Regions from separate parts of the Pantoea sp. SGAir0184 genome, predicted to be linked through region 1. Evidence: predicted binding sites of a transcription regulator. Region 1 holds the regulator's gene; each other region holds the start of a gene.

Evidence for each region. The regulator CRP, encoded in region 1, controls carbon source genes, mostly activating them, when cyclic AMP is high. The targets are predictions, from matches to a motif close to ATGTGANNNNNNTCACAT.
Region 2: the regulator CRP is predicted to act here: its motif matches at 4,846-4,863, upstream of C1N60_RS06560 (YfcZ/YiiS family protein).
Region 3: the regulator CRP is predicted to act here: its motif matches at 5,815-5,832, upstream of C1N60_RS10480 (sugar transporter).
Region 4: the regulator CRP is predicted to act here: its motif matches at 6,204-6,221, upstream of rbsD (D-ribose pyranase).

The regions. Positions count from the first base shown of each region.
Region 1 covers NZ_CP028050.1:312,785-320,642, forward strand. Annotated here, with positions in the region: gene C1N60_RS01375 (putative adenosine monophosphate-protein transferase Fic) at 1-54, shown strand, start outside; gene C1N60_RS01380 (aminodeoxychorismate synthase component II) at 96-671, shown strand; gene C1N60_RS01385 (bifunctional acetylornithine/succinyldiaminopimelate transaminase) at 759-1,976, shown strand; gene C1N60_RS01390 (YccS/YhfK family putative transporter) at 1,973-4,048, opposite strand; gene crp (cAMP-activated global transcriptional regulator CRP) at 4,107-4,739, opposite strand; gene C1N60_RS01400 (OsmC family protein) at 5,044-5,448, shown strand; gene C1N60_RS01405 (phosphoribulokinase) at 5,519-6,388, opposite strand; gene C1N60_RS01410 (YheU family protein) at 6,450-6,668, opposite strand; gene C1N60_RS01415 (hydrolase) at 6,671-7,687, opposite strand; gene C1N60_RS01420 (LysE family translocator) at 7,748-7,858, shown strand, end outside.
Region 2 covers NZ_CP028050.1:1,411,372-1,419,229, forward strand. Annotated here, with positions in the region: gene C1N60_RS06530 (heme lyase CcmF/NrfE family subunit) at 1-222, shown strand, start outside; gene C1N60_RS06535 (DsbE family thiol:disulfide interchange protein) at 219-776, shown strand; gene C1N60_RS06540 (cytochrome c-type biogenesis protein) at 773-1,228, shown strand; gene ccmI (c-type cytochrome biogenesis protein CcmI) at 1,228-2,439, shown strand; gene mlaA (phospholipid-binding lipoprotein MlaA) at 2,475-3,242, shown strand; gene fadL (long-chain fatty acid transporter FadL) at 3,314-4,597, opposite strand; gene C1N60_RS06560 (YfcZ/YiiS family protein) at 4,956-5,252, shown strand; gene fadI (acetyl-CoA C-acyltransferase FadI) at 5,421-6,731, shown strand; gene fadJ (fatty acid oxidation complex subunit alpha FadJ) at 6,731-7,858, shown strand, end outside.
Region 3 covers NZ_CP028050.1:2,226,372-2,234,229, forward strand. Annotated here, with positions in the region: gene C1N60_RS10450 (nucleobase:cation symporter-2 family protein) at 1-551, opposite strand, end outside; gene bioD (dethiobiotin synthase) at 731-1,432, opposite strand; gene C1N60_RS10460 (sugar metabolism global transcriptional regulator Mlc) at 1,538-2,755, opposite strand; gene C1N60_RS10465 (LysR family transcriptional regulator) at 2,891-3,787, opposite strand; gene C1N60_RS10470 (MFS transporter) at 3,882-5,138, shown strand; gene C1N60_RS10475 (hypothetical protein) at 5,307-5,558, shown strand; gene C1N60_RS10480 (sugar transporter) at 5,883-7,067, shown strand; gene rhaM (L-rhamnose mutarotase) at 7,120-7,434, opposite strand; gene rhaD (rhamnulose-1-phosphate aldolase) at 7,424-7,858, opposite strand, start outside.
Region 4 covers NZ_CP028050.1:4,198,091-4,205,948, reverse strand. Annotated here, with positions in the region: gene ravA (ATPase RavA) at 1-1,394, opposite strand, end outside; gene kup (low affinity potassium transporter Kup) at 1,694-3,562, shown strand; gene qseC (quorum sensing histidine kinase QseC) at 3,574-4,905, opposite strand; gene qseB (quorum sensing response regulator transcription factor QseB) at 4,902-5,564, opposite strand; gene C1N60_RS19845 (YgiW/YdeI family stress tolerance OB fold protein) at 5,734-6,129, shown strand; gene rbsD (D-ribose pyranase) at 6,303-6,722, shown strand; gene rbsA (ribose ABC transporter ATP-binding protein RbsA) at 6,730-7,858, shown strand, end outside.

The DNA of each region.
Region 1 (7,858 bases):
GATCTCGCGCCGCTCAATGCGCAGTTTGCGAAAGTGGTGAGTCCGGCGCGTTAAAATGCGTAGAATAGCGGCGGTTTTACTGGCCTGAGGGCATTATGCTGCTGCTAATTGATAACTACGACTCCTTTACCTGGAATCTCTACCAGTACTTCTGTGAACTGGGCGCGCAGGTGCGTGTGGTGCGCAACGATGCAATGACGCTGGAAGAGATGACGGCGCTGCCGCTGAGCCATCTGGTGATCTCGCCGGGCCCCTGCACGCCGGATCAGTCCGGCATCTCGCTGGCAGCGATCCGCCACTTTGCCGGACGGCTGCCGATTCTTGGTGTCTGTCTTGGCCATCAGGCGATTGCGCAGGCCTACGGTGCGCAGGTGGTGCGCGCGCGCCAGGTGATGCACGGCAAAACCTCTGCGGTGCAGCACACCGGCCAGGGCGTATTCCGCAACCTGAATAATCCGCTGACCGTCACGCGCTATCACTCGCTGATTGTGGTGCGCGACACGCTGCCGCCGGAGTTTGAAGTCACCGCCTGGAGCCTGCGCGATGGCGTTGCCGATGAGATCATGGGCTTCCGCCATCGTACGCTGCCACTGGAGGGCGTGCAGTTCCATCCGGAGAGCATTCTCAGTGAGCAGGGACATCAGCTGCTGGCGAATTTCCTCAATACGTAACTTCCGTTTGCCATTGCATGATTTTTTATGCATATTTTGTGATTATAATTTCACATCAGCTCAACAAATAACCCGATGAGGTCATCAATGGCAGCGGAAAATCTAGCGGTAAGCCGGGAAACGTTCGATAACGTTATTTTGCCTGTTTATGCACCTGCGCAGTTTGTGCCGGTCAAAGGCAAAGGCAGCCGCGTGTGGGATCAGCAGGGCAAAGAGTATATCGACTTCTCCGGTGGTATCGCGGTCACCGCGCTTGGCCATTGTCATCCGGCGCTGGTGGAAACGCTGAAAAGCCAGGGCGAAACCCTGTGGCACACCAGTAACGTGTTCACCAATGAGCCGGCACTGCGCCTCGCCAGTAAACTGATCGCGGCGACCTTCGCCGAGCGGGTATTCTTCGGTAACTCCGGTGCCGAAGCGAACGAAGCGGCGTTCAAACTGGCGCGCTACTACGCCTGCAAAAAGCACAGCCCGTTCAAAAGCAAAATTATCGCTTTCCACAACGCCTTCCACGGCCGCACGCTGTTCACCGTCTCGGTGGGCGGTCAGCCGAAATACTCCGATGGCTTTGGCCCGAAGCCGGCGGATATCGTCCATGTGCCGTTTAACGATCTGGCCGCGGTGAAGGCGGTAATTGACGACCACACCTGCGCGATTGTGGTGGAGCCGATTCAGGGGGAAGGCGGCGTGATGCCGGCAACGCCGGAATTCATGCAGGGATTGCGTGCGCTGTGCGATCAGCACAACGCGCTGCTGGTGCTGGATGAAGTGCAGAGCGGCATGGGCCGCAGCGGTAAGCTGTTTGCTTACGAACACTATGGTATCAAGCCAGATATCATCACCACCGCTAAAGCGCTGGGCGGCGGTTTCCCGGTGAGCGCGATGCTGACCACCCATGAAATCGCCTCGGTGATGGCGCCGGGCGTGCACGGCACCACCTACGGCGGCAACCCGCTGGCCTGTGCGATTGCCGAAACCGCGCTGGATATCATCAATACGCCCGAGGTACTGAATGGTGTCGACGCGCGCCGTGAGCAGTTTGTCTCGGCGCTGCAGAAAATCAATGAGCAGTTCGACATCTTCAGTGAAATTCGGGGCAAAGGGCTGCTGCTGGGTGCCGTACTCAACGCGCAGCACGCCAGCAAAGCGCGCGATATCCTCAACGCTTCCGCCGCTGAAGGCCTGATGGTACTGACCGCCGGCAGCGATGTGATTCGCTTTGTGCCGTCGCTGGTGATTGAGCCGACCGATATCGCAGAAGGCATGGCGCGCTTTGCCCGGGCGATCGCGAAAGTCCTGAACTAACCTTTCGGCTTCAGCACGCTGAGCCAGCGGCCGTGATGCGGGCGCTGGCTCCACGCCAGTGAAGAAATGGTGTGCATCACATTGAGGTGCTGCAGAATGCGCTTCACATGCTGTTCGACAATCGTCACCGGCCCCTCATTCAGATTCTCCGGCGCTTCCAGAATATTGCTGTCGTTGCCCGGCCCGTCGTAAGCCAGCCGCTGCTGACAGCGCTGCAGCGCGATTTCACAGGACTGCAAATAGCGCTCCGCCAGCTTTGGCGTCAGCATGGTGTGCTCGCGCGCCAGAATGGTCATGGCGTTGATGTGCTCGACGATAAACTGGCTGTGAGTCACCCACAGGCGCATATCTTTCAGATACTGAAAGTTAAAGCCCGGTTCGGTGGACGCCTGGTTGAGCGAGTTAAACAGCGCGTTGTGCGCCTGGTTAACCTTGACGCGCTGATACGCCAGCTTCTCCGGCGCCTGCTCCGGACCGAGCAGCAGGCGCAGCGCCTCCTGATAAGCCTCCAGCGCATCGTGCGCATTATTGCGCAGCAGCCCGCTCTGCCACTGCGGCCATAGCCAGATCATACCGGCGAAGGCAATCAGGCAGCCCATCAGCGTATCCATCATGCGTGGCAGCAGGAACTGCGCGCCATTCAGTGACAGCAGCTGCAGCGAATACACCGCCGTCACCGTAAAGCCAATCATCGACCAGCCATAATATTTACGCGTGATCAGATAGCTGGCGAGCGTGATGACCAGCATGGTCAGCAGGGCAATCGACTCCGGAACAGCAAAGCGCAGCGACGCCGCGGCGATCAGCAAGCCGGCGAAGGTGCCGAGCGCCCGGTGCTGAATGCGCACGCGCGTGGCGCTGTAGCCGTTCTGGCTGACAAACATGATGGTCATCAGAATCCAGTAAGGCTTGGGAATATTGAAGAACAGCGCCAGCGCGCTGCCGAACATTAGCATCACCGCGAAGCGCGCCGCCGTCCGCAGCGCGGCAGATTTCAGCGACAGGTAGCTGCGCAGCGCCGGCAGCAGCGGCAGGCGGCGCTGGCGATCGGCCATCAGGTCGCGGGTGTACAGTGGCTTCTGCGTGCGCAGCACGCGGGCGATGCGGCTGAAATGGTAGAGGCAGAAATTACCGACCGGATTATCCGGGTGCTGCCGGGCAATTTTCTCCAGCGCGCCGAGCGGCTTCTCCATGTGGAAGCGTTCCGGCAGCTGGTGATAGAGAATGGCATCGGCCAGCACGCGCAGCCGTGCCGAAATGATTTTCGCGTTCCAGCGGATCACCGCCTCGGCGTGGCTCTGCTCCACCAGCTTTTGCACCTCTTCCGGCTGGTGCAGGCTGACCGAGATATGTTCCTGCAGATCGAGCGCGACCTGGAAAGCGCGCGTCAGGCGTTTATGGCTGTTATCACGGCTGGCGGACAGCATATGCATCTGCTGGTAGCAGGTGGTGATCAGATCGACCGCTTTCTGCTGGCGCGCCAGTAGCGGCGGCAGCGCTTTTTCCGGATCGGTCAGCTGCGTCAGCAGGGTGTATTTGGCGTCGCAGTAATCGGCCAGCTCGCGGTACAGCAGGCTGAGGGTCTCGCGCATCGGCTGCTCTTTCCACAGCCAGAACCAGAACCAGTTAAACAGCCCGTACCACAGCGTCCCGCCGATATACAGCAGCGGCGGGACCCACATCGGCATACGGCCGACGAGGCTTAAGGTAAAGATGGCGGCGATCAGCGTGCCGGGCAGCAAACGACCATGCAGCGGGCTGATTTCACCGGTCACGCCCACCAACAGCGGCAACACCAGCAGAATCAGCGGCAGCGGCACAGCGTAAGCCGTGAGGTACTGAATCAGAAAACTGCCGCTGGCGAACAGTGCGCCGCCGACAATCAGCCGTTTGAAGAACCGCTTGTGTGGCGTATCCAGACCGGCGATGTTGCAGCAGGCCGGCACCAGGGAGAACAGCAGCCCTTTTTGCAGATCGCCAAACAGCCAGCCGAGCGCCACAGGCAGGCACAGCACCAGCGTTTGCCGCAGCGCATAGTTAACTTCCGGATGATAGATGATTCGACGCCACATCAGCTCATCGTAAACAGAAACGGCGCGATGTTGCCATCACGCCGTAGGTGAGAAGAAATCAGCGGGTGCCGTAAACGACGATGGTTTTGCCGTGTGCAGAGATCAGGTTCTGATCTTCCAGCATTTTCAGGATACGACCCACGGTTTCGCGTGAGCAGCCCACGATCTGACCAATCTCCTGACGGGTGATTTTGATCTGCATACCGTCCGGGTGGGTCATGGCATCAGGCTGTTTCGCCAGGTTGAGCAGCGTTTGCGCGATACGGCCGGTCACATCGAGGAAGGCAAGGTTGCCGACTTTTTCAGATGTTACCTGCAGGCGACGCGCCATCTGCGCCGACAGGCGCATTAAAATATCCGGATTGACCTGAATCAGCTGACGGAATTTTTTGTAGGAAATTTCAGCCACTTCGCAGGCGGTTTTCGCACGTACCCAGGCGCTACGCTCCTGGCCCTCTTCAAACAGGCCGAGCTCACCGATGAAATCCCCCTGATTGAGGTAGGAGAGTATCATCTCTTTGCCTTCTTCATCTTTAATCAGTACCGCGACGGAACCTTTCACGATGTAGTACAGCGTTTCCGCTTTCTCACCCTGATGGATGAGGGTGCTTTTGGATGGATATTTGTGAATATGGCAATGGGACAGGAACCATTCGAGTGTAGGGTCTGTTTGCGGTTTGCCGAGAACCATTCGCTATTATCCTCTGTTGTAATCGTGCCCAAAATACAGGGGGCAGTTTTCCCTGTCAGGCGGTGAAATCGTCCAGCGTTTCCCGTGAGGGACAGTTATTCGGGGGTGGATTCGTAAGCGATGCTTTTGATTCGTCCCGCTTTCGTCTTTCGTGACGAAAATATTTTCAGCACTGTTTGTAGCATAGCTTTTGCAACCTGTCTCCTGTTGTCTCGCTTCAGCAGGTGGGGGATGCGTCTGCATTGCTGTTTGTCAGGTGAAAGCGTACTCTGGCGGCAAAACCGCCGCTTCAGGAGAAAGAATAATGCAGGCACGAGTGAAATGGGTGGAAGGGCTGACCTTTCTCGGAGAATCCTCATCCGGTCATCAGGTATTAATGGACGGCAATTCCGGTGATAAAGCGCCCAGCCCGATGGAGATGGTGTTGATGGCTGCGGGCGGCTGCAGCGCGATTGACGTGGTGTCGATTCTGCAAAAGGGGCGCAACGATGTCGCCGATTGTGAAGTCAAACTGACCTCGGAACGCCGCGAAGAAGCGCCACGCATTTTTACGCATATCAATCTGCATTTTATTGTCAGCGGCAAAGCGCTGAGCGATAAAGCGGTGGCGCGCGCGGTGGATCTGTCCGCGGAGAAGTACTGCTCGGTCGCGATCATGCTGGGCAAGGGCGTCGAGATAACGCACAGCTACGAAGTGGTGGAGCTGTAATCCAGCCGGGAGCGCGGCCCTGCGCTCCCGATCTCAGTTCCTCCCGGCGAAACTGGCGCGTTAGCCTGCGCTATTCAATACGTTTTCCTTCAATCAACCGCTGCACCAGCGGCGTCATGATCAACTCCATCGCCAGTCCCATCTTGCCGCCCGGCACCACCAGCGTATTCATGTGGGAAATAAACGAGCCCTGGATCATCGCCAGTAAATAAGGAAAAGCGATGCCCTCCAGGCCGCGAAAATGGATCACCACAAAGCTCTCATCCAGCGACGGAATCTCACGCGCGGCAAACGGGTTCGAGGTATCCACGGTCGGCACGCGCTGGAAGTTGAGGTGCGTGCGGGAAAACTGCGGCGTGATGTAGTTGATGTAATCTTCCATCGAACGCACCACCGAATCCATCACCGCTTCGCGCGAATGGCCGCGCTCGCTGGTGTCGCGCACCAGTTTCTGAATCCACTCCAGATTAACAATCGGTACCACGCCAACCAGCAGATCGACGTGTTCAGCCACGTTATGTTGCTGCGTCACCACGCCGCCGTGCAGGCCTTCATAGAACAGCACATCGGTGTTTTCCGGCAGCGGCTGCCAGGGCGTAAACGTGCCCGGCACCTGATTCCACGGCACCGCTTCATCGTAGGTGTGCAGATATTTGCGCGACTGGCCGAGTCCGCTCTGGCCATAGTCGCGGAAAGTCTGCTCCAGCAGGCCGAAGTCGTTGGCTTCCGGGCCAAAGTAGCTGATGTGACGCCCGAGGTCGCGCGCCTTACGAATCGCCATGTCCATTTCCGGACGGGTATAGCGATGGAAACTGTCGCCTTCTATTTCCGCCGCGTGCAGATCCAGCTGCTGGAAAATTTTACGGAAGGCGAGACTGGTGGTGGTGGTTCCGGCGCCGCTGGAACCGGTAACGGCTATGACTGGATGCCTGGCTGACATAACAGCGCTCCCTGTGAAGTCCGGCGATGAGCATTGTTACCACGAATTGCCGCCTGACGCATCAGCCGCGAAATTCCCGCCGCGGCATAATATTGACCGATTCATGCAATTCTGACCACACCAGTACCACTTCGCCCTGCTCAAGCTGGCGGCGCACGTCGGCCACTTTCTGCGTCAGGCTGCGCTCCTGCTCGCCATAATCGGTGCCTTCACGCAGCACAAAACTTTCTATCAGGTTTTCCAGCGTTGTCGGGTCGAGTTCTTGCCAGGGAATAATCACAGTTACATATCCAGATAAGTTGAGAGCCAGTCCGGCACGCGCTGCTCCAGCCACATTTTGGGTCGCAGCAGGCTGCCGCCCACGAAGCCGACGTGACCGCCTTGCTGCGTCAGCTGATACTCAATTGTGGCAGACAACTGCTGCGGCTGCGGGATCACCGCATCGGTCATGAAGGGATCGTCTTTAGCATGGATGATCAGCAGCGGCTTGCGCACGCCGGTCAGCAATGGCATGGCGCTGGCGCGCTGATAATAGTCGCGCGCATCAATAAACCCGTGGGCGCGGGCGGTAATCGCATCATCAAACTCACGCAGCCGGCGGAAGGCGCGCAGCTGCGTCAGATCGACCGGCAGCGTGCCCGGCCAGGCGCGCAGTTTGCGCGTGGCGTTTTTCTTCAGCTGGGTCAGCAGGTAGTGCTGATAAAAGCGTGAAAAGCCCACGTCCAGCTTCTGGCTGCACGGCTCCAGCGCCAGCGGCGCGGAAATGGCGACCGCGGCATCCAGCGGGGCCGACGTGCCCTGCAGCCCCAGCAGACAGGCCAGCATATTGCCGCCGAGCGAAACGCCGACCGCGGCAGTCGGCACCGTGCCCCATTCGCGCTGCAGCCAGTGCAGAAAATAGGTCGCATCTTCAGTTTCACCGGAGTGATAGATGCGCTGCAGACGGTTAGGCTCGCCGCTGCAGCCGCGGAAGTGCATGATCACCGCCAGCCAGCCGCGCGCCTGACACGCCTGCATCAGCCCATGGGCATACGGGCTGCGGAAACTGCCTTCCAGCCCGTGGAACAGCACCATGCGCGGCTTGTGACGTGCCTGTGCCGGATCTTCGCTCCACGCCAGATCGACGAAGTCGCCGTCTGGCAGATCGAGGCGCTGCCAGTGCGGGCGCAGCGTGACGCGCCGGCGCAGCAGGCGCGGCAGCAGCGTTTGCAGATGCGCATTGCCGAAGCCGCGCAGCGGGGTAAAGCGCTCGCCGCTCGGGCGATCAAAATAGCCTGGGATAGTACTTGTCTGATGCATAACTCGCTGATAGCTTCGATGGGTTGTTCGCTTTTCTGGGTGAGGAGCACCCGAATATACATGGAACTGAGTCTTTTTTTATCAATGCTGGGCTTTCTCTGGGTCGCGGCCATCACGCCAGGGCCCAATAATATGTTACTTACCGCCTCAGGTGCTAATTTTGGCTTCCTG
Region 2 (7,858 bases), 1.1 Mb from region 1:
ATGATGACGGAAGCGGCGATCAGCGGTGGCTTTACGCGCGATCTCTACGCGGCGCTGGGCGAAGAGCTGGATGACGGTTCCTGGGCGGTGCGTATTTATTACAAACCCTTTGTGCGCTGGATCTGGTTCGGCGGCGTGTTTATGGCGGTGGGCGGCCTGTTATGCCTGCTCGATCCGCGCTATCGCTCGCGCAAAAAAGCACAGCGCGAGGAACTGGCATGAATAAAAAGATCCTGTTTATTCCTTTAGTCCTGTTTTTGCTGCTGGCGGCGGCGCTGCTGTGGCAGCTGACGCGCAACGCCAGCGGTGACGATCCTACGCGCCTCGAATCGGCGCTGATCGGTAAACCGGTGCCGGTGTTTAAACTCGAAGCGCTGGATCAGCCGGGTAAAATCTATAACCAGCAGGTGCTGACCGATGGCAAACCGCTGCTGCTGAATGTCTGGGCCACCTGGTGTCCGACCTGCCGCGCCGAACATCAATATCTCAACACGCTGGCGGAGCAGGGCATTCGCGTGGTTGGCCTCAATTACAAAGACGATCGCAGCAAAGCCGTCACCTGGCTTAACACGCTCGGCAATCCGTATGCGCTGAGCCTGTATGACGGCGACGGCATGCTCGGTCTGGATCTCGGCGTCTACGGCGCGCCGGAGACTTTCCTGATTGATGGCCACGGCATTATCCGTTACCGCCACGCCGGCGACATGAACGACCGGGTGTGGAATGAAGAGGTGAAGCCGCTGTGGCAGAAATACAGCAGGGAGGCCGGCGTATGAAACAGCTGCTTATGCTGCTCACGGGGCTGCTGCTGAGCACCAGCCTGTGGGCCGCGATCGATACTTATCAGTTCGATTCGGTCCAGCAGGAGGAGCAGTATCGTGAGCTCACCGCATCGCTGCGCTGCCCGAAGTGCCAGAACAACAGTATTGCCGACTCCAACGCGATGATTGCCGCCGACATGCGGCTGAAAGTGTATGAGCTGATGAAGCAGGGCCAGAGCCGCCAGCAGATCATTGATTACATGGTGGCGCGTTATGGCAACTTCGTCACTTATGAACCGCCGGTGACGCCGTCGACGCTGATTCTGTGGGTTGGGCCGGCGCTGTTTGTGGTGCTCGGCGGGCTGATTATTATTCTGCGCAGCCGACGCGGCAACGCGCGCAGCGAGCTGGATGACGATGAACAACAGCGCCTTGCGGCGATTCTGAAGCGTGACGGGAAGCCGTAATGACTGGATTCTGGATTACCCTGATTATTTTACTGGCGGCGGCGACGGCGCTGTTTGTCGGTGCCGGCTGGCGGCAGCGTCAGGCCAGCAGCGGCGATCGCGATCGTCTCAATACCGATTTTTATCAGCAGCGTCTGCGCGAGCTGGAGCATGACGAAGCCGAGGGCGTGGTCAGTGAACGTCCGGAGATGGTGCGCGAACTGCAGCAAACGCTGTTGACCGACGTGCCCGGCGACGCGGCGGCACGCGCGCATCACAGCAGCCGCTGGGTACTGCTGCCGGGTGTGATCGTCCTGGTGCTGGTGTCGGTGGGCGTTTATCTGAAAACCGGTGGCCTCGCCCAGCTGGCGGGCTGGCAGAGTGTGCAGCAGGAGTACCCGGCGCTGCGCGCGCGGGTGATGGATCCCAATGCGCAGCCGCTGACCATGGAAGAGCTGGCGCGTCTGCAGCTCGGCCTGCGCACCTCGCTACAAAACGATCCGCAAAACCTCAATGACTGGGCGATGCTGGGCCGCCTCGGCATGGTGCTGAACAATTCCACCGATGCCAGCCAGGCCTTTGAGCACGCTTTGCAGCTGGCGCCGGACAACCTTGAACTGCAGCAGGATTATGCCGAAGTGCTGACGCGCTCCAGCGATCCGCAGGATAACCGCCAGGCCAATATGCTGCTGAAAGACCTGCTGAAGCGCGACCACAGCAACGTGCGCACCCTCAGTCTGCTGGCGTTCAATGCCTTTGAGCAGCAGCAGTATGGTGAAGCGATTGGCGCGTGGCAGGTGATGCTGAAGCTGCTGCCGGCCGGCGATCGACGCATTACCATGATAGAGCGCAGCATTGAACAAGCGAAAACCGACGCGGGACAGCAAAATAGCCAGCTGGCATTGACGGTGAGCTTAACGCCAGAGGCAGAAAAAATGTTACCGCCGGGCGGAGTGTTGTATATTTCTGTGTCTGACGGTGTTTCACCGGTGCCTGTGGCTGTAAAGCGTTTACCGCTCAGCCACTTCCCGCTATCGCTTACGCTGGATGACAGCAACGCCATGATGCCGGATCGCCTGCTTTCGGCGCAGCATCAGGTGCAGGTCAGGGTGCGCATTTCGCGCGATGGTAGTGCTAATCCGCAGTCCGGCGACTGGTTTGGTTTAAGCGCGGTCACCCCCTGGGATGGTCACCAGCCGATGGCTGTTGAGGTCAATCAGCAGCAGCCCTGAAGCGATACACCTTTTATCTGCACAGGGAGAGAAGAATGAATAATCGCCTGACCGGCCTGGCGCTGGCCAGTTTACTGCTGGTGGGATGTGCCAGTTCCAAACCGGCCGACGAGACGACGCCTGCGCAGCGCAGCGATCCGCTCGAAGGGTTCAACCGCACGATGTTTAACTTCAACTACAACGTGCTGGATCCCTATGTAGTGCGCCCGGTGGCGGTTGCCTGGCGTGATTACGTGCCGGTGCCGGCCCGTACCGGGCTGAGCAACTTCCTCGGTAACCTTGATGAACCGGCCAGCATGGTGAACTCAATTCTGGTCGGCGAGCCGCGTCAGGCGGGCATTCACTTTACCCGTTTCTTCCTGAATACCGTGCTCGGCCTCGGCGGTTTCATCGACGTCGCCGGCAAAGCTAATCCCCAGCTGGCGCGTGAAGTGCCGCACCACTTTGGCAGCACGCTGGGCCGTTATGGCGTTGGCTACGGTCCGTACGTGGTGCTGCCAGGTTACGGCAGCTTTACCGTGCGTCAGGATGGCGGCGACTACGTCGATACGCTTTATCCGGTGCTGAGCTGGCTTACCTGGCCAATGTCGATCGGTAAATGGACGCTGGAAGGGGTGGAAACGCGCGCGCAGCTGCTTGATTCCGACGGCCTGCTCAGACAGCAGCAGGATCCGTACGCCTTTATCCGCAACGCCTATTTCCAGCGTAACGATTTCCTCGCCAGCGGCGGCAAGCTGAAGCCGGAGGAGAACCCGAACGCCAGCGCGATTCAGGACGATTTAAAAGATATCGACTCTCAATAAATGACAACGGCGACCAACAGGTCGCCTTTTTGTTTTCAGCTGGCGACCCGCATGGGCCGCTGCACTGATTATCAGAACTTGTAGTTAAAGTTAGCGCCGTACAGCCAGGCCTTACCTTCGGAATTAAAGGTATAAGGACCTTCTTTCACCGTCACGTGCTGACCGTGCATATAGGAAACCCCGACATCCACCGACGCGTCCGGCGTGAAGGCGTAAGACGCACCGGCGCTCAGCCACAGGCGATCCTGATCCGGAATCGAGATAGAGCGTTTATCCGCCGGCACCGGGCTGTCATCAAACGCGATACCGGTACGGAACGTCCAGTTGTCGTCGTAGTTGTAGGTGGTACCTAACGCGATGCGATATGCATCACGGTAGCCTTCATCTTTATAGAACAGCGTCTGGCCGTTGCTGCCGGTGGCTTTCAGCTCCTGGAACTGGCTCCAGCTGGTATAAGCGAGGCTGTAGTGCACCGCCCACTGTGGCGCCACTTTATGCCAGCCGGACACTTCCCACATTTCCGGCAGGTTCAGCGTCAGCGAACCCGGAATGGTGGCGCCGCTGGTGCCATACGGCAGACCCAGCGCAATCGCCTGCGGCGTGCCGTTAAAGGCGCGCGGGATATTGCTCTTATAGTCGCCGTCGAAGTCGATCTTCACTTTGGAACGATAGGTGAAGCCGAAGCGGTTGTTTTTATCCACTTCATACAGGATACCGGCGTTCCAGCCGTAGCCCCATTCGTCACCTTTCAGGTGCGCGACCTGGGTATCGGCCGGCAGACCGGCGCGGGCACCGGCTTCACCGGCGTAGCGCTCAATTTTCGCTTTGGCGTACACCGCGTCAAAGCCGACGCCGAAGCTGAAGTTATCATTTAACCGATAAGCGGTGCTGAGGTTGAAGTTGCCGGTCATCAGATCGGTTTTGCCACCAAAGCCGCCCGCGGTGTAGCCGTTATTAAATTCGGTGGCCAGACCGTAGTTCGAGGTGGCCGAGGCGCCAATCCACCACTGATCGTTAATCGGATGCACATAATGGATGTTCGGGATCCACTGGTTTGGCGCAATATTGCTGGCGTTGAGGCTGTTGCCGGTCGGGCTGTTACCGCTGATATCCACTTCCGGGTCGATATAGACGGCACCGATGGAGAAAGAAGGGCGGTCCATCAGGGCCATGGTGGCTGGGTTACGGCTGGCAGAGGCGGCGGTATCACCCATGGCGCCTTCACCGGAATAGGCGCGGCCCAGGCCAATTGCTGAGAATTCGTTAAGTTGAAAGCCTGCGGCGTAGACGTGAGAAGAGACGAGCGCCACTGCAGCTGCCACAGCTGACTTTGCAAACAGGTTCTTATGGTTCATGACCACAACCTCATCTAAATTATTATTAAACGTAGTTACGTCGCGTAACAAAGGACGGCGGATTGTAGGGACTGACGATACAGACACATATCAGACCAGTGCGACGAGTATAGGTCCGACCTGTGTATTTGTTGCAATATTGTTTTTAAAATATTTCTGCTTTGATCGATAAAATCAGATCTGCTTAACAAAATCCTTGCGGTTCTGCTCCAGCATAGCGAGTCAAATTTGTTTTGGATCAAATTTTAGTGTGATATTCGTCACTTAGCGGGCGGAAGATAGCCGCGACGTGGCATCCGGCGTACACTTTGCAGCAGAAAATGATCCGATAGTGTTGATTTATCGTCAGGAGAAAAACATGACTGATGCCATTAGAAACTGTAGTGCGAACGAAACGGCAGCCTGCTGCTGCGTTGACGTAGGCACCGTGATGGACAACACCGATTGCAGCGCCAGCTGGTCAGGCGTGTTCGCTGACCGTCAGGCGGCAGAAGCAATGCTGGCCGAGCTGAGCGCCAAAGCGCGCCAGGTCGAGTCCGATCCGTGCGAGATTCATTCGCGCTTTACCGACGAAGCAGACGGCGTGCGCCTGGACGTCGATTTCACCTTTGTCTGCCAGGCCGAAACGCTAATTTTCCAGCTCGGCTTACGCTAATCCCGCCGCTGCCGACCCGCTTTTTCGGCAGCGTTGCCTCTTTTTCGTGTTACTCCTCGCACTTTTTTTCTTCTGTTATTGGCGACTTAGCAACACCTGGTTAACACTGATGATCAGGTCAGACCTGTTGGGCAATGATGCTCAGGTCGTAAATTACAGGTGAGTGCAATGAGCAAAGCGCAGCCGCTGCTGACGCGTCAGGGCGAACGTATCGCCATTACCCACGGATTACGCACCCCGTTTGCCCGCCAGGCAAGCGACTTTCATGGCATTCCGGCGCTGGAGCTGGGGCGCATGGTGGTCAGCGAATTAATGGCGCGCAGCGAATTGCCGGTGGAGGTGATCGATCAGCTGGTGTTCGGCCAGGTGGTGCAGATGCCGGAAGCCCCCAACATCGCGCGTGAAATCGTGCTGAGCAGCGGACTGAGCGTGCACACCGATGCCTACAGCGTGAGCCGCGCCTGCGCCACCAGCTTTCAGGCGGTGGCCAACGTGGCGGAAAGCCTGATGGCCGGGACCATTGATGCAGGTATTGCCGGTGGCGCCGACTCCTCCTCGGTGCTGCCGATTGGCGTCAGCAAAACGCTGGCGCGCGCGCTGGTTGACCTCAACAAAGCCCGTACCCTGAGCAAAAAATTACACATCTTACGCCGCCTGCGCCCACGCGATCTGTTGCCGGTGCCGCCGGCAGTGGCGGAATACTCCACCGGTTTACGCATGGGCGACACCGCCGAGCAGATGGCCAAAACGCACGGTATTACGCGTGAGCAGCAGGACGCGCTGGCGCTGCGCTCGCACCAGCGTGCAGCACAGGCCTGGCAATCCGGCGTGCTGGCGCAGGAAGTGATGCCGGCGTTTGTGCCGCCGTGGAAAGCACCGATTGAGCAGGATAACAACATTCGCTTTAACGCCAGTGCGGCGGATTATGCAAAGCTGCGTCCGGCGTTTGACCGTCGACACGGCTCGGTCACCGCGGCCAACAGCACGCCGCTGACCGATGGCGCGGCGGCGCTGATTCTGATGCGCGAAGGGCGCGCGCGTGAGCTGGGCATTACACCGCTCGGTTACCTGCGCAGCTATGCGTTTGCCGCGATTGATGTCTGGCAGGACATGTTGCTCGGACCGGCTTACGCATCACCGCTGGCGCTGGATCGCGCCGGCATTACCCTCGGCGATCTGACGCTGATCGACATGCATGAAGCCTTTGCCGCGCAGACGCTGGCCAACCTCAGGCTGTTTAACGATGAACGCTTTGCGCGCGAGGTGCTGAAGCGCGATCGCGCGCTGGGCGAAGTCGACGAGACGCGTTTCAACGTGCTGGGCGGTTCCATCGCCTACGGTCATCCGTTCGCCGCCACCGGCGCGCGCATGATCACGCAAACGCTGCATGAGCTGCGGCGGCGCGGCGGCGGCTTAGGGCTGGTGACCGCCTGTGCCGCTGGCGGATTAGGCAGCGCGATGGTTCTGGAGGCCGAATAATGAGCGAATCTGCATTCCATTTACAGATGCGTCCGGATCACGTTGCGGTGATCACCATTGATGTGCCGGGCGAAAAGATGAACACCCTGAAAGCGGAGTTTGTGCCGCAAATCCGCGCGGTGCTGGCGGAGGCGCGCAGCGATGCGCAGCTGGCGGGCCTCGTGCTGATTTCGGGCAAACGCGACAACTTTGTCGCCGGTGCGGACATCAGCATGATCGCCCGTTGTGAAACGGCGCAGCAGGCTGAAGCGCTGGCGCGGCAGGGACAGGAAGTGATGGCGGAGATCGCCGCGCTGCCGTTCCCGGTGGTCGCCGCCATTCATGGAGCCTGTCTTGGCGGCGGCCTGGAGCTGGCGCTGGCCTGCGATGCGCGCATCTGCTCGCTGGATGAGAAAACCCGTCTCGGCCTGCCGGAGGTACAGCTCGGCCTGTTACCCGGTTCCGGCGGCACCCAGCGGTTGCCGCGTCTGATTGGTGTGCAGCAGGCGCTGCCGCTGATCCTCAGCGGCAAACAGCTGCGCGCTAAGCAGGCGCTAAAGCATGGCCTGGTGGATGATGCGGTGCCGCAGGCGATTCTGCTGGCAACCGCCGTGGCACGTGTACATGAAGGAAAGCACGCCGCACGCAGCCTGTCGCGCCGCGATCGCCTGCTGCAGGGGCCGCTGGCGCGTCCGCTGCTGTTTACGCTGGCCAAACGCCAGACCGACGGTAAAACCCATGGTAACTATCCGGCCACCGACCGCATTTTGCAGGTGGTGCGCATCGGGCTGGAGCAGGGCAGCGCCGCCGGTCACGCCGCGGAAGCGCGCGCGTTTGGCGAGCTGGCGATGACCGTACAGTCGGCCGCACTGCGCAGCCTGTTTTTTGCGTCCACCGCCCTGAAGAAAGAGCCGATGGCGGATGCGCCGCCGCGCCCGCTGCAGCAGATTGGCGTGCTGGGCGGCGGGCTGATGGGCGGTGGGATTGCCAGCGTCACCGCGCTGAAAGCCGGTCTGCCGGTGCGAATCCGCGATATCAACCTGAACGGCGTTAACCACGCGCTGCAGTACAGCTGGGATTTGCTGAGCAAAAAGGTAAAACGTCGCCAGCTCAAGCCGGCGGAACGCCAGCAGCAGATGGCGCGCATC
Region 3 (7,858 bases), 1.9 Mb from region 1:
GCCAGATTACCCGGCGCACCAAAATCGCGGGCGTTATGCCCGCCCGCCCAGTCGGTAATACTGACTTTTATCAGGCTGATACCAATCAGGGTGATCACCGTACCAGTCACCACCGGGGTCAGCACTTTTCGCAGTGGTGTGATGCAGCGGCTAATCAGCATCGGGATCAGCGCCGCCACCAGGTTGCAGCCAAAAATCATGGCGAGGATCGCCTGCGGTGAACCGCCCTGCGCTTTCACCGTCATCCCCGCCGAGAGAATGACGCCGAGAAAGGCGAAGCTGGTGCCCTGCAGACAGATCATGCCTGCGCCAATGCCGCAGAAACGACGCGCCTGCAGAAAGGTGCCGAGTCCGGAAACCAGCAGCGACATGCTAATGAGATACGGAATCCAGGCCTGTAACCCCAGCACGGAACCGATTATCAGCGGCGGCGTGATGATACCGACCACGCTGGCCAGCACGTGCTGCAGGGCGGCAAAGAACGCCGGTGCAGGACCGATGCGGGCATCGAGCCCGTACAACAAACCTTTCTCTTCTTCTGGGTGCGACATAGCAGGGCTCCGGCAAACGATTTATCAGTTTGCCTGATGCATGAAACGCGCCAGGGCGACAGCGGGCAGGAAGAATTCAGGACAGATGATTGAATATAAACAGGTTAAAGGCATAAAAAAAAGCAGCTGCTCCTGAAACTTCGGATTCAGCTGCGTGCGATATGCCGCATTTTGTTTCATCAGGCGGCGGGCTTTGCACTCTCGCTGTGCAGCGCATCACCTCCGAGTAACGTAATATCCAGATAACCACTCAAATCACGCTGTTCGGCGCGCGGCAGATAAGGCAATTCGCCCAACAGCGGCGCGTTCAGCTTATCGCGCAGAACATCAATGATTTCAGCATAGTGCGCCAGACCTGGATTAATACGATTGGCGACCCAGCCCGCCAGCGTCAGACCATCGGCAGCAATCGCTTCGGCGGTCAGTAAAGCGTGGCTAATGCAACCCTCTTTAATGCCCACCACCAGCACCACCGGCAGTTGCGCCTGCTGCACCCACTGCGACAAGGGCCGTAAGTCGTTCATCAGGCTGCGCCAGCCGCCCGTGCCTTCCACCACCACACGTGCAGCGCGATCCTGTAAGCCAGCCAGCCCGCGATTGAGTAACGGATAATCGATGCGCTGCGCCGGGCTGGTGCTGATTTCATCCTCTTCCAGCGTCACAGGATTGACGTCGCTGTAGTTCAGCGTGAGGCCGGATGCCTGCTGAAGCAGTACGGCATCTTTATTACGGAGCCCTTCCGGCGTGTGCTGCGCGCTTTTGGCAACCGGCTTGTAGCCAGCGGCACACAGATTCGCTTTGGCAAAGCACTGTAACAGTGCGCGGGAAACCACGGTCTTACCCACCGCGGTGTCGGTACCGGTGACAAAAATCGTTTTCACCTTTCTCCTCCTTCATTAAAGCGATGTGTAACCTGCAAAGGAGGCAGTTTAAGGATTTGTCCCAGGCGAGAGCTTGCGTTAGCGCAAACTTAAGGCGGGCTGGCGTTAGCCCTGCAACAGTTTTATCAGTAAATGGCCGCTATAGAGCGCGTCTTTGATCAGCGCCGCGCCGCCCAGCGTGCCGGGATCGTTGAAAGCCGCGGGGGTTAGCTGGATAGCGTGACTGTACGCCGGCAGGGCCTGCTGGCGAATGGTGCTGCTGACCGCCGGGAACAGCACGTCCGCCGCCTGGTTAAGCGGTGAACCGATAAGAATTTGTTGAGGATTAAAGATGTTGACCATCATCGCCAGCATGCGCCCGATATGATGACCGACGCCGGCAATGACGTCCCGCGCCAGCCGGTCGCCCTGCTGCGCAGCGGCACACAGCGAGGCCAGCGTCAGCGGCTGCTGGTGCAGCTGGCTGTCCGGCTGTGACGATAAGCGCTGTGCCGCCAGCTGCAGCAGGCTGCCGGTGCTGGCCACCGTTTCCAGACAGCCATGGTTGCCGCAGTAACACTGCTGGCCGTAAGGATCGATCTGCGTATGACCGATCTCCACCAGCGCGCGTCCGCTTTTGTGCAGCAGCTGGCCACCGCTGATCACCCCGGCGCCCACCGTTTCGTCAATGACAATCTGAATCACGTCCTGCGCACCCCGTGAGGCACCAAACAGCGCCTCTGCCAGCGTCCATGCGGAGATATCGTGCTGGACGAATACCGGCAGTCCGGTGCGCTGCGCCAGGGTTTCGCCCAGCGGCATATCCTGTACGTCATAGCCCGGCATACGGTGCACCACGCCGGAGGCGGCGTTGATCAGTCCCGGCAGGGTAATGGCGATAGCGGTGAGACGCTCAAGTTTTTGCTGATGGCTAATGAAAAAGGCGTTGACCAGCTCCTGCAGCGTCTGCAGCAGCGGCGTGTCGGCGCTGGCGGGCAGCGGCAGGCGATCTTCCTGTAGCGCGCGGCTGCTGAGATCGCGCAGCGTCAGGGTGATGAACCCCGGCTGGAGGCGAACAGCCAGATAGTGCCAGGCCAGGGTATCGAGGATCAGCCCTATCGCCGGCCGTCCGCGACTGCCCGGCTCCTGAAACTCGGTCTCCTGCACCAGATGCGCATCCAGCATTTCGCGCACAATTTTGGTGATGCTGGCCGGGGCCAGCTGGGCACGTTTCGACAGCTCAATCCGCGAAATCGGACCGTAATGGTCAATCAGACGATACACTGCACCGGCATTGGTCTGTTTTATTTGGTCAATATGGCCAGGCTGACTGTCCAGATTCACGCCCTGCTCCCGGATATTTTCGCGCTTCTAAATAAACAGCAGCTATGGTGATGCAGATTGGCGCGCAGCGTCAAATATTTGATTAGAAATGTGATTTATCGCACACAAAGAACGCGGTTTTCTGTACCCGTGGGTTCAATCCTCGGCATGGTGCAGCAGCAGCGCCATCATATTGCTCATCTGCGCACTCGGCTGGCGCAGCGCTGACCACACCAGCCACACCTCAGAAATGGCATCGCTTTCCTGTAGCGGAATCCAGGCGACTTCCGCCAGTCGCGCGCGGGCAAACGAGGCGGGTAAAATCGACACGCCAAGGCCGGTTGCCACCAGGCCGAGTATCGTCATGGCTTCACCCACTTCCTGGGTAATGTAAGGTTTGATTTGGTAGCGATGCAGCAGCGCCAGAATTTCACCGTACAGGGCCGTGCCGCCCTGCGCATCAAAGAAAACAAAAGGTTCGCTGGCTAACGCCCGGATGCTAATTGACGTGGCCTGTGCCAGCGGATGCGCGTGGTGCACCACCGCGCACAGCGGTTCACGCAGCAACAGGCGGTGCTGAAGATCCTCCGGCAGCGGCGTATTGCGCATGACGCCCAGATCGAGTCGTCCCTCGTGCAGCGGCGCCAGCTGCTGCCGCGTGTTGTACTCCTGCATCTGAATATGCACCTCCGGCCAGCTCTGCCGATAGTGATACAGCGCATCCGACACCAGTCCGGTAAACGGCGCCGAGGAGGTAAAGCCGATGCGCAGCTCTCCCTGCTGACCGTGATGAATGCGCGCCGCGCGCCCGGCCGCCTGTTCCACCTGCAATAAAACCGCGCGCGCATCCTGTAAAAACGACTGGCCGGCCGGCGTGAGCTGTACGCTGCGATTAGTGCGGGTGAACAGCTGCGCGTCCAGCGCCTGTTCCAGCTGCAGAATCTGCTGACTGAGCGGCGGCTGAGAAATGTGCAGCCGCTGTGCGGCGCGGCCAAAGTGCAGCTCTTCCGCAACGGCAATAAAGTAGCGCAGATGGCGCAGCTCAATCATCATATCTTAAACGTCTCATTTGAGATTATTAATATATTGTACAACCTATTTAGCCTTTCCTACAGTATTCAGACATTTGCTGAATTGAGGATGTACTGTGAGTCGCTCTTCCCAGGCTGTGACGCTTGATGAGGACAGCTTGTCCACGAAGCCTGTTACCGCCGATACCGCTACTGAATGGATTGAACGTGGATCGCCGCAGTTTATGCGCGTGACGCTGGCGCTGTTCTCTGCCGGTCTTGCCACTTTCGCCCTGCTCTATTGCGTACAACCGATTCTGCCGGTGCTGTCACAGCAGTTTGGCGTGACGCCTGCCGAAAGCAGTATTTCGCTGTCGCTCTCCACCGGGCTGATGGCGCTGGGCCTGCTGTTCACCGGCCCGCTGTCAGATGCGATTGGGCGTAAATCGGTGATGGTGACCGCGCTGATGCTGGCGGCGATTTGTACGCTGATCTCCGCCACCATGAGCAGCTGGCAGGGGATTCTGCTGATGCGCGCGCTGACCGGTCTGTCGCTCAGTGGCGTCGCGGCGGTGGGCATGACTTACCTGAGCGAAGAGATGCATCCGCGGGTCATCGCCTTCTCCATGGGTCTGTACATTAGCGGTAACTCGATTGGCGGCATGAGCGGTCGTTTACTCTCGGGTGTGCTGACCGACTTTTTCTCGTGGCGTATTGCCATTGGCGTCATAGGCTGCTGCGCGCTGGCTGGCGCGCTGATGTTCTGGAAAATTCTGCCTGCGTCGCGCCATTTTCGCCCTGCCTCGCTGCGGCCACGCAGTCTGCTGATCAACTTCCGCCTGCACTGGCGCGACAAAGGGTTGCCGCTGCTGTTTGCCGAAGGCTTTCTGCTGATGGGCGCGTTTGTCACGCTGTTTAACTACATCGGCTACCGTTTACTGAGCGCGCCGTGGTCACTGAGCCAGGCGGTGGTCGGGCTGCTGTCCGTGGTGTATCTCACCGGTTCGTGGAGCTCGCCGAAAGCCGGCGCGATGACCAGCCGCTTTGGTCGCGGTCCGGTGATGACGGGCGCCACGGCGATCATGCTGGCCGGTCTGCTGCTGACCGCCTTTAATTCGCTGTGGCTGATTCTGCCGGGCATGATGTTGTTCACTGCCGGCTTCTTTGCCGCCCATTCGGTGGCCAGCGGCTGGATTGGACCGCGCGCGCGCCGGGCGAAAGGCCAGGCATCATCACTTTACCTGTTCAGCTACTATGTGGGCTCCAGCGTGGCCGGCACCCTCGGCGGCGTGTTCTGGCACCGCTACGGCTGGCCGGGCGTGACCCTGTTTATCAGCGCCCTGCTGGTGCTGGCACTGCTGGTTGGCCTGCGTTTACAGGGCCGCAAACTATAATACCCTTCATCGTTAGCGCGGGACCTCAGCGTCCCGCCTGCTCCGCTGGATTCGAATAATCAGGCATTCGCGCCGTACCACTTAAAACAAAATAGCAATTCATCGCTATAATTCGTTCTATTCCAATAATACATAGACTTATTTTTTACACAGCAATGAGGTAGTCAGATGGAGCTTTACTATTATGTCGATAAGCATGCCGGTTATAACGACAATCATGTGGTGCATGCGAAGGGCTGTCCGTTCCTGCCATCCGACGGCGGTCGTCGTTTTCTCGGGACTTTTTACACGCCCGGTGCCGCAATCCAGCAGGCGCGTAAATTTTACGCCACTGCGTTGGGCTGCGAACACTGCTGCCCGGTGGGCGTAAAAAAAAATCCGACCCACAACTTTAGCGTGGCACTAAAGCATATGGCGTGACTCTGATAATCCTGGTCTGAACCGCACCCGCCCGCACGGTACCCACCCTCAGCACGGCTAAGCGATTTTTCTATTACAGAAACACCTGACTTAGCCTGTGCTGGTACGGCAGACTCGCGGGCCGGCAGCACGCTGGCGCAGCAGCTCCCCATAACCGCAGGCTATTTACCACGCTCAGCGCGATAAGAAATATTCAGTGATAAAACCCGGGTTAACGGTTTTCATCGGCTGACTAATGCTCCACAATAGCGGAAATTTGTGATCGAGGTCACTTTACCGGGTGCATTCTGACCCCTCACTCGTCGTTTAGCCGATTTGAATTCAATGCAATCAACAACCGTTTCCCGTAAAACAGCCTGGCTGCGCGTGGTGCTGCTGGCTATCGCTGCTTTTGTCTTCAATACCACCGAATTTGTGCCGGTTGGCCTGCTGTCGGACATCGCCAGCAGCTTTGCAATGAAAACCGCTGATGTCGGTATCATGCTGACCATCTATGCCTGGGTCGTGGCGCTGTTATCGCTGCCGTTAATGCTGCTGACGCGCAACGTCGAGCGCCGCCTGCTGCTGGCCATCCTGTTTATTCTGTTTGTTGCCAGCCACCTGTTATCGGCCGTGGCGTGGGATTTCACGTCGCTGGTGCTGTCGCGCATTGGCATTGCGCTGGCGCACGCGGTGTTCTGGTCGATCACCGCCTCGCTGGCGATTCGCGTTGCGCCGGCCGGCAAGAAAACCCAGGCGTTGAGTATGCTGGCCACGGGCACGGCGCTGGCGATGGTGCTGGGTGTGCCGATTGGTCGTATTGTGGGTCAGTATCTGGGCTGGCGTACCACCTTTGGTATGATCGGCCTGTCAGCGCTGGTACTGCTGATTATGCTGGTGCGGATATTGCCGCGCCTGCCGAGTGAGCACACCGGTTCACTCAGCAGCGTGCCGATGCTGTTTCGCCGCCCGGCGCTGGTGGCGATGTACATTCTGGTCACCGTCGTGGTGACCGCGCACTACACCGCTTACAGCTATATCGAGCCGTTTATGCAGGTGGTAGCCAGCGCTGATGAGAACTTCACCACCCTGTTACTGCTGCTGTTCGGCTCAGCCGGCATTCTCGGCAGCATTCTGTTCAGTACGCTGGGCAATAAATTCCCGTCCGCACTGCTGATCGCCGCCATTGCGCTAATTACCCTGTGTATGGGTCTGCTGGTGTTTGCTGCGGTACGCCCGGCAGCGATTACCGTGCTGTGTATTATCTGGGGAATGGCAATGATGATGATCGGCCTGGCGATGCAGGTGCGCGTGCTATCGCTGGCACCGGACGCCACCGACGTCGCCATGTCGCTGTTTTCCGGTATTTATAACATCGGTATTGGCGCAGGCGCGCTACTCGGTAACCAGGTCAGTCTGCATCTGCAGATGGCAGACGTGGGCAACGTGGGCGCAATCATTGGCCTGGCGGGACTGTTCTGGTGTATCGCCATTTTCCGCCGTTATCCGCAGCTGCGCTCCAACGGCTAGTGCGTTTGGCAGGCAGCAGCGCCCCTGGCGGCACCGCTGCTGACATGGCCGGCTAAGGCAGGAAAAACATCGGCTGCAGGGCTTTGCTCACCGGGCTGTTGTCAGGATTTGATGGCATCAGGTCACGCATTGACGCCCACCAACGCTGACACACCTCAGTTTGCGCTACAGCCTGCCAGCGCGCTTCGGACTCAACCTCGACGCTGGCAAACAGCAGGTTGCGTTCAGCATCCAGCCAGATCGCGTAGTTGTGCGCGCCATGCGCTTTCAGCGTCCGTTCCAGCTCCGGCCAGATTGGCGTGTGACGGCGCTGATACTCCGCATGGCAGTGCGCATAGACCTGCATGACGAACGCTTTACGCAACATCACTGCGCTCCGCCTGCAGCGCCGCCGGCCACGGCTTCACGTTAAAGCGTTCGCCCAGCGCGATCAGCTGTTCGGTGGTGATGCTCTGACGAATGCCGCCCATCGACAGCGCCATAACCACCACCTGCGATGACTTCTCAGCGGTATCAATCAGACCAAAGGTTTCGTCGAGCGTCGGTCCGGCGCCAAAGATTCCGTGGAAAGGCCACATCACCAGGCTATGGCTGGCCATCGCTTCTGCCGTCGCCTGACCAATGCCATCGGTACCCGGTACCATCCAGGGCAAAATGCCGACGCCATCGGGGAACACCACCAGGCACTCGGTGCTGCCCTCCCACAGCAGGCGGGTAAAGCGCGCCGCATCCAGATCCACCACATAGCTGAGCGCCATGAAGTGGGTGGCGTGACAGTGCATAATCACCCG
Region 4 (7,858 bases), 360 kb from region 1:
AACAGCGTGCGCTGCGCGCGCAGCTGGGCCTCCAGCGCGTCGTACTCTTCAATGATTTCCTGCGGCACGTCGCTGCTGCTGGCGGCACCCGGCAGCGTCAGGCGCGTGGACTGCAGGCTGACGTCGCGCAGCGTCAGACAGTGGTGCGCATCCACCAGCAGGTCGAGCGTCTGGCCAAAGCCGATGCCGTTGAGCTTGCCGCGGATCTCGCCCGCTTTCAGCAGCCACTGATTGAGCGCATCGCGTGCCACCACCACGTGCGTGACCTGCATGTCGTGCAGCGTCAGCGGCTGTTGCAGCATCAGGGTCAGCTGTTCGTCCGTGATCGAGGCCGGTAATTCATAGTGCGGTTTGCGGCTGAACATGCCGCTGTGCTTCTCCAGCGTCAGCGCCTGCGCCACGCTCTGCTGCTGTTGCAGCGCCAGCCGGCGCGCTTTGATCTGCTGCAGCGTGTGCAGCATCGCCTGCTGCTGCCACGCGTGCTGCGTCATCAGCGCATCAATTTCACGGTCCAGCAGCTGCATCGACGCCACGTCGTGCCACAGGCAATCTTTCAGCAGGATCAGATCAAGCGGGGCAATCGCCACGCGGCCGCTGTAAAACGCGCTGGCCTGCAGCAGATGGATGGCTTTTTTCCAGCGACGATCGGAGATATAGGGCGCTTCTGGCAGATTCTCCAGCTGCTGACGCAGCTGATAGATCAGCTCAAACACATGATCGGGCAGGCTGACCTGGCTGATGCCTTTCTGCCACTGCTGATACTCTTCATCGCTGATGCACAGCGATTCCGCCACCGGGTTGGCGTTTTCATCCTGCTGGTGGGTCAGCATGCTGCGGAAGTTCTGCTTTTCATGCACATTGTCGAGCCAAAGCCGGATCAGCATACGGTCGTACAGCGCTTCCAGACCGCTGTCAGCCTCCGGCAGTTCGTTGGAGGCGGTGACCAGCAGACGCATCGGGATCGGCTCTTCGCTGTCGCCGTTGCGAAAGCGACGTTCGTTGATGGCGGTGAGCAGCGTATTGAGAATCGCCGGACCGGCTTTCCAGATCTCATCCAGAAAGACAATTTCGGCATCCGGCAGATAGCCTTTGGTCAGACGCTGATAGCGGCCTTCATCTTTCAGTGCCTGGATCGACAGCGGGCCAAACACCTCTTCCGGCGTGGAAAATCGGGTCATCAGGTATTCAAAGGCACGGGCGTGCTGGAAGGCGTATTTCAGGCGGCGGGCAATCAGGCTCTTGGCGATGCCCGGTGGCCCGAGCAGAAACACGCTTTCGCCGCTCAGCGCTGCCAGCAGGCAGAGACGAATGGCATGATGCCGTTCATACAGCCCTTTCTCCAGGGCATTGCTGAGGCGAGAAATTCTTTCTGCCAAAAGATGGGGTTGAGCCATAATCACATCATTGTCCTTCTGATCCTGGTGCCGTCATATTCTGGCGAGCGCAATACTCTACTGTTTATCATGCGTGAAAGCGTTGATAGCCGTCAGCTTTTTTGTTTCAGAAGGTTGAGGTGAGGCAAATCGCGGGTTTTCAGCGCATTTCGCGCCGATTTTCGGCGAAAAAACGCTGCACAGACGGCGTAATGCCAGACGGTAAAAGTAGGTTTTTTCGGGAATATGTGCATACTGTGCGCTTTTTGATGATCTGAGCGCCGGGCTGAGGCCTGCGCGGCTCCAACAAAAGACAACTTATGAGCTCGGATAAGAAACAGTCCCTTGGCGCAGTCACTCTGGCGGCGATCGGCGTGGTGTATGGCGATATCGGTACCAGCCCGCTCTATACCCTGCGCGAGTGTCTCTCTGGTCAGTTCGGCTTTGGCGTGGAACGCGAGGCGGTGTTTGGCTTTCTGTCGCTGATCTTCTGGCTGCTGATTCTGGTGGTTTCGCTTAAATACATCAGTTATGTGATGCGCGCCGACAACGCCGGTGAAGGCGGGATCCTGACGCTGATGTCACTGGCGGGCCGCAATACCGGCGCACGCGCCACGGCGATTCTGGTGATCATGGGGCTGATTGGCGGCAGCTTCTTCTACGGGGAAGTGGTGATCACGCCGGCGGTATCCGTGCTTTCGGCCATCGAAGGGCTGGAGATCGCCGCGCCGAGCCTCGATAGCTACATTGTGCCGCTGGCGATTGCGGTACTGACGCTGCTGTTTGTGATTCAGAAACACGGCACCGGTATTGTCGGTAAGCTGTTTGCGCCGGTGATGCTGCTGTGGTTCATCATTCTGGCGGTGCTGGGTGCGCGCAGTATCATCAATAATCCCGAGGTGCTGCACGCCATGAACCCGTACTGGGCGCTGCACTTCTTTATTCAGTACAAAACGGTATCGTTCTTCGCGCTGGGCGCGGTGGTGCTGGCGATCACCGGCGTTGAAGCGCTGTATGCCGATATGGGCCACTTTGGTAAGTTTCCAATTCGCCTGGCATGGTTTGTGGTGGTGCTGCCGTCGCTGGTGCTCAACTATTTCGGCCAGGGGGCGCTGCTGCTGGAGCATCCGGAGGCCATCAAAAACCCGTTCTTCCTGCTGGCGCCGGACTGGGCGCTGATTCCGATGCTGATCCTCGCGACGCTGGCCACGGTGATCGCCTCGCAGGCGGTGATCTCCGGCGTATTCTCGCTGACGCGCCAGGCGGTGCGTCTTGGCTATCTGCCGCCGATGCGCATCGTGCACACGTCCGAAGAGGAATCCGGCCAGATTTATATTCCGGTCATCAACTGGCTGCTCTATTTCTCTGTGGTGATTGTGATCGTCGGCTTTGAGCACTCCAGCAATCTGGCGGCCGCCTACGGGATTGCGGTGACCGGTACCATGGTGCTGACCGCGATTCTGTGTTCAACGGTGGCGATTCAGAACTGGCACTGGAATCGCTATCTGGTGGTGCTGATTCTCATCGCGATGCTGTGCATCGACGTTTCGCTGTTCTCCGCCAACCTGGTCAAAGTATTCTCCGGCGGCTGGCTGCCACTGACGCTGGCGCTGATGATGTTTATCGTGATGACCACGTGGAAGAGCGAGCGCTTCCGCCTGCTGCGTCGTATGCATGAGCATGGCAATTCGCTGGAGGCGATGATCGCCTCGCTGGAGAAATCGCCGCCGGTGCGCGTGCCGGGCACGGCGGTCTACATGTCGCGAGCGCTCAATGTCATCCCCTTTGCCATGCTGCATAACCTGAAGCACAACAAGGTGCTGCACGAGCGCGTGGTGCTGCTGACGCTGCGTACCGAAGATGCGCCTTATGTGCACAACGTGCGTCGCGTGACCATTGAGCAGCTGTCGCCCACCTTCTGGCGCGTGGTGGCAAGCTACGGCTGGCGCGAAACGCCAAACGTCGAGGAGATTTTCCACCGCTGCGGCCTCGAAGGGCTCAACTGCCGCATGATGGAAACCTCGTTCTTTATGTCACACGAGTCGCTGATCATCGGCAAACGCCCGTGGTATCTGCGTCTGCGCGGCAAGCTGTTCCTTGCGCTGCAGCGCAACGCCCTGCGCGCGCCGGATCAGTTTGAAATTCCGCCTAACCGGGTAATCGAGCTCGGTACTCAGGTCGAAATCTGACGCATCGCGCGTCACCAGCTGAGGGTGACGCGCAGCCCCTGCGGCTGCACCGCGCTGAAGGTTAGCCGGATGCCGTGCAACTGAGCCACATTTTTCACAATCGACAAGCCAAGCCCGCTGCCGGTTTGCGCCTGCCCCGGCGGTCGCCAGAAGCGTTCGCCCAGCCGCGTCAGTTGATCGGCGCTGACGCCCGGTCCGTTATCCACCACCTCCAGCCTGCGCGCGCTAAGCCGCAGCTGAATCTCACTGCCGGACGGCGTGTAGCGCAGCGCGTTATCCAGTAGATTGCGCAGCAGTAAACCCAGCAGCAGTGGATGACCGTTCATCACCGGTTCCGCGTCAGCCGTCAGCGTCAGCCTGGTGTGCTGCGCTGCCGCCTGTGCCTGGTGTTCGGTGACCAACTGGTGCAGCAACGGCGCGAGGGGGACTGGCTGAAATTCGCTGCGCAGATCGTCTGCTTCGACGCGCGACAGCGTCAGCAGCTGATCGACCAGCCGCGTGGCGCGCAGGATGCCGCTGTCGAGCTGCTGCAGCGCATGGTTACGCATCGCCTCGTCATCGCCGGCCAGCTGAATCACCTCACTCTGCACGCGCAGCGCCGCCAGCGGGCTGCGCAGCTCGTGCGCCGCATCGGAGGTAAACCGTCGCTCGCGCTGGACCAGCTGTGCCATGCGGGCAAACAGGCCATTAAGCGCCGCCACCAGCGGCTTCACCTCCAGCGGCAGGCGCTGCGGCGTCAGTGGGGTGGCATCATCCGGCGCGCGCTGCTGCAGCGATGCAGTCAGGCGTTTCAGCGGACGCAGCTCAAACCACACCAGCGCCAGCAGCAACAGCAGCATCAGCGGCATGGCTACCAGCCACGGCAGCAGACTGCTCAGTGCCAGATCGCGCGTCATGTCATCACGATATTCCCACTCCTGTCCGACCACCACGCGCCACTGCTTATCGGCTGACGTCAGCCACAGCAGCCGCCAGCGATCGTCATCGTCACGCAGGCGACCATCGTGGAAGCCGTCACGATCCGCTGTAAACTGCAAATCGCGGCCGTTTTCGCCGTCGTTCAGCAGCGGTTTGCCGTCGGCGCTGAACAGCGCAAAGGCCAGCGCGTCGTCATCCTGATCGCCGCGATGGTGGCGCAAAATCGCTTTGGTTTTTGGCAGCGAGGCGGCCTGCAGGCGACTGGCATCCAGCGCCAGCAGGCGTTTGGCGAACAGCATTTGCTGGGTATCAAACAGCTCATTAACGGTGTCGCGCGTCTGCTGCCATGCGCTAAAGGTGGCACTGGCACCACACAGAATAATTAACAGCAGAAAGCCGATGGCCAGCCGCAGGAACAGACTCATTCTGCCGCTCCCAGCGTGTAGCCAATGCCGTGCACGGTGCGGATGAACTGACTGCCGAGCTTTTTACGCAGATGATGGATGTGCACTTCGACTGCGTTACTGGAGACGTCGTCGTCCCAGCTGTATAGTTTCTCCTCCAGCTGCGCGCGCGTCAGCACGCGACCGGGATTGCGCAGGAACAGCTCCAGCAGCGCCAGCTCACGGCTTTTCAGGCTGAGCGTTTCGCCATCCAACGTCACGCTGTGGCTGCCGGGAGCCATCACCAGCCTGCCGTGACGCAGCTCTGGCTGCAGCTGACCGTGACGGCGACGAATCAGCGCCTGCAGACGCGCGGCCACCTCCGTCAGCGCAAACGGCTTGCACAGATAGTCGTCGGCACCGAGTTGCAGGCCCTGCACGCGCTGGTCCAGCGCATCGCGTGCGGTGAGGATCAGCACCGGGACATCCGCGCCCTGCTCACGCCACTGGCGCAGGATGTCCAGCCCGTCACGTTGCGGCAGCGACAGATCCAGCACCACGGCATCCCATGGCGCCGCGTTGAGCGCCTGAAATCCGGCTTCGCCGCTGACAAACCAGTCGACGCTGAAACCCAGTTTGGTCAGGCCGACCTTCAGGCCATCGCCAATCAGCGTATCGTCTTCAATTAATAAAATGCGCATGCGTTTCTCCCGGTTACCTGGGGTTTATACGAAGCAGATGCGCGCTTGTACAGCGTCATTCGCCCGTTTTGGCTTATTTTTCCCCTCTTTTTTTCCCTTAAGATCCTGTTAAGAACCCTGTGGTGAAATAGCTCCCGTAATCCGCACAGACATGGAAATGAGGTGAAAAATGAAAAAGAGTGCAGCGCTGTTCGCCATTATCGCCCTGGCAGCAACCCCGGTGTTAGCCGCCCAGCAGGGTGGCTTTGTCGACCCTAACGCGCCAGCCGCTCAGGCTAAAGCCGGCGGTTTTAAGGCCGATAACAGCAGTGTGGTGACGGTAAAACAGGCCGAAGAGATGAAGGATGACAGCTGGATCACCGTGCGCGGCCAGCTTGATAAGCAGATCGGCGACGAGGATTATCTGTTCCGCGACAGCAGCGGCAGTATGAAAGTGGAGATCGACCACAAACGCTGGAACGGCCAGACCATTACGCCGAAGGATCAGGTCGAGCTGACCGGCGAACTGGATAAGGATTTCAATTCGATTGAACTGGACGTTAAACAGGTGCGTAAACTGCCTTAACTTCCCCCTGCGGAGCCACGTCGCGGGCTCCGCCATCCCGCCAAACTCAAATTTTCCCCGGCCCAGGCGAAACGTTTCGATGGCGATCACATTTCCGTGATGCCGTCATTGAGTTGCCATGTACATTTAATACACTGCCAGACAGCGAAACGTTTCGCTGTGGAGTGGAATAAATGAAAAAAGGTCGCCTGTTAAACGCTGAAGTCTCCCATGTGATTGCCCGCCTCGGGCATACCGATACGCTGACGATTGCCGATGCGGGCTTGCCGATCCCGGCCGGTCCACTGCGCATCGATCTGGCGCTGACGCCCGGTACGCCCGATTTTTTACAGGTGGTGGAAGTCATCACGCAGGAGATGCAGGTTGAGAGCGCCCTGATAGCGGAAGAGATCCAACAACACAATCCGCAACTCCACAGCCAGCTGATCGCCGTGCTCGAAGCCTTGCAACAGCACCAGGGGAATGTCATTAGCGTTCGTTACACCAGCCATGAACAGTTCAAACAACACACTCAGCGCAGTCAGGCGGTCATTCGCAGCGGAGAGTGCTCTCCGTATGCGAATGTCATCCTGAGCGCGGGCGTCACTTTCTGAGGCCGCTATGCAACCGTTATTGCAACTCAGGGGAATTGAAAAATCATTTCCCGGCGTGAAGGCGCTCAACGGCGCGTCGCTGGCGGTTTATCCCGGGCGCGTGATGGCGTTAGTGGGAGAGAACGGCGCGGGCAAATCCACCATGATGAAGGTGCTGACCGGCATCTACAGTATGGACGCCGGTTCGCTGCACTGGCTGGGCAAAGAAGTGACGTTCTCCGGGCCGAAAGCGTCTCAGGAAGCCGGCATCGGCATCATCCATCAGGAGCTGAACCTGATCCCGCAGCTGACCGTCGCGGAGAATATTTTCCTCGGCCGTGAATTCGTTAACCGCTTTGGCCGCATCGACTGGAAACAGATGTATGCCGCGGCGGATGCGCTGTTAAAGCGCCTCAATCTGCGCTTCAGCAGCCACAAGCTGGTGGGCGATCTGTCGATTGGCGACCAGCAAATGGTGGAGATCGCCAAAGTGCTCAGCTTCGAGTCGCAGGTCATCATTATGGATGAACCGACCGATGCGCTGACCGATACCGAAACCCTGTCGCTGTTCCGCGTCATCAATGAGCTGAAAGCGCAGGGCTGCGGCATTGTTTATATCTCCCACCGCATGAAAGAGATCTTTGAGATTTGCGATGACGTCACCGTGTTCCGCGACGGCCAGTTTATCGCCGAGCGCGCGGTAGGCGATCTCAGCGAAGAGGGCCTGATCGAAATGATGGTTGGCCGCAAGCTTGAGGATCAGTATCCGCATCTCGATCAGACACCGGGCGAGGTGCGGCTGCGGGTCGAGCACGTTAGCGGACCGGGCGTAGAAGATGTCAGCTTTACCCTGCGTAAGGGCGAGATTCTGGGCATCTCCGGTCTGATGGGCGCGGGCCGCACCGAATTAATGAAGGTGCTGTACGGCGCGCTGCCGCGTACGCACGGCAAAGTGACGCTTAACGGCCGCGAAATTGTCACCCGCTCGCCGCAGGACGGCCTGGCCAACGGCATCGTCTATATCTCGGAAGACCGTAAGCGTGACGGGCTGGTGCTCGGGATGTCGGTCAAAGAGAACATGTCGCTGACCGCGCTGCGCTACTTCAGCCGCGCCGATGGCGGCCTGAAGCACGCCGAAGAGCAGCTGGCGGTGGGCG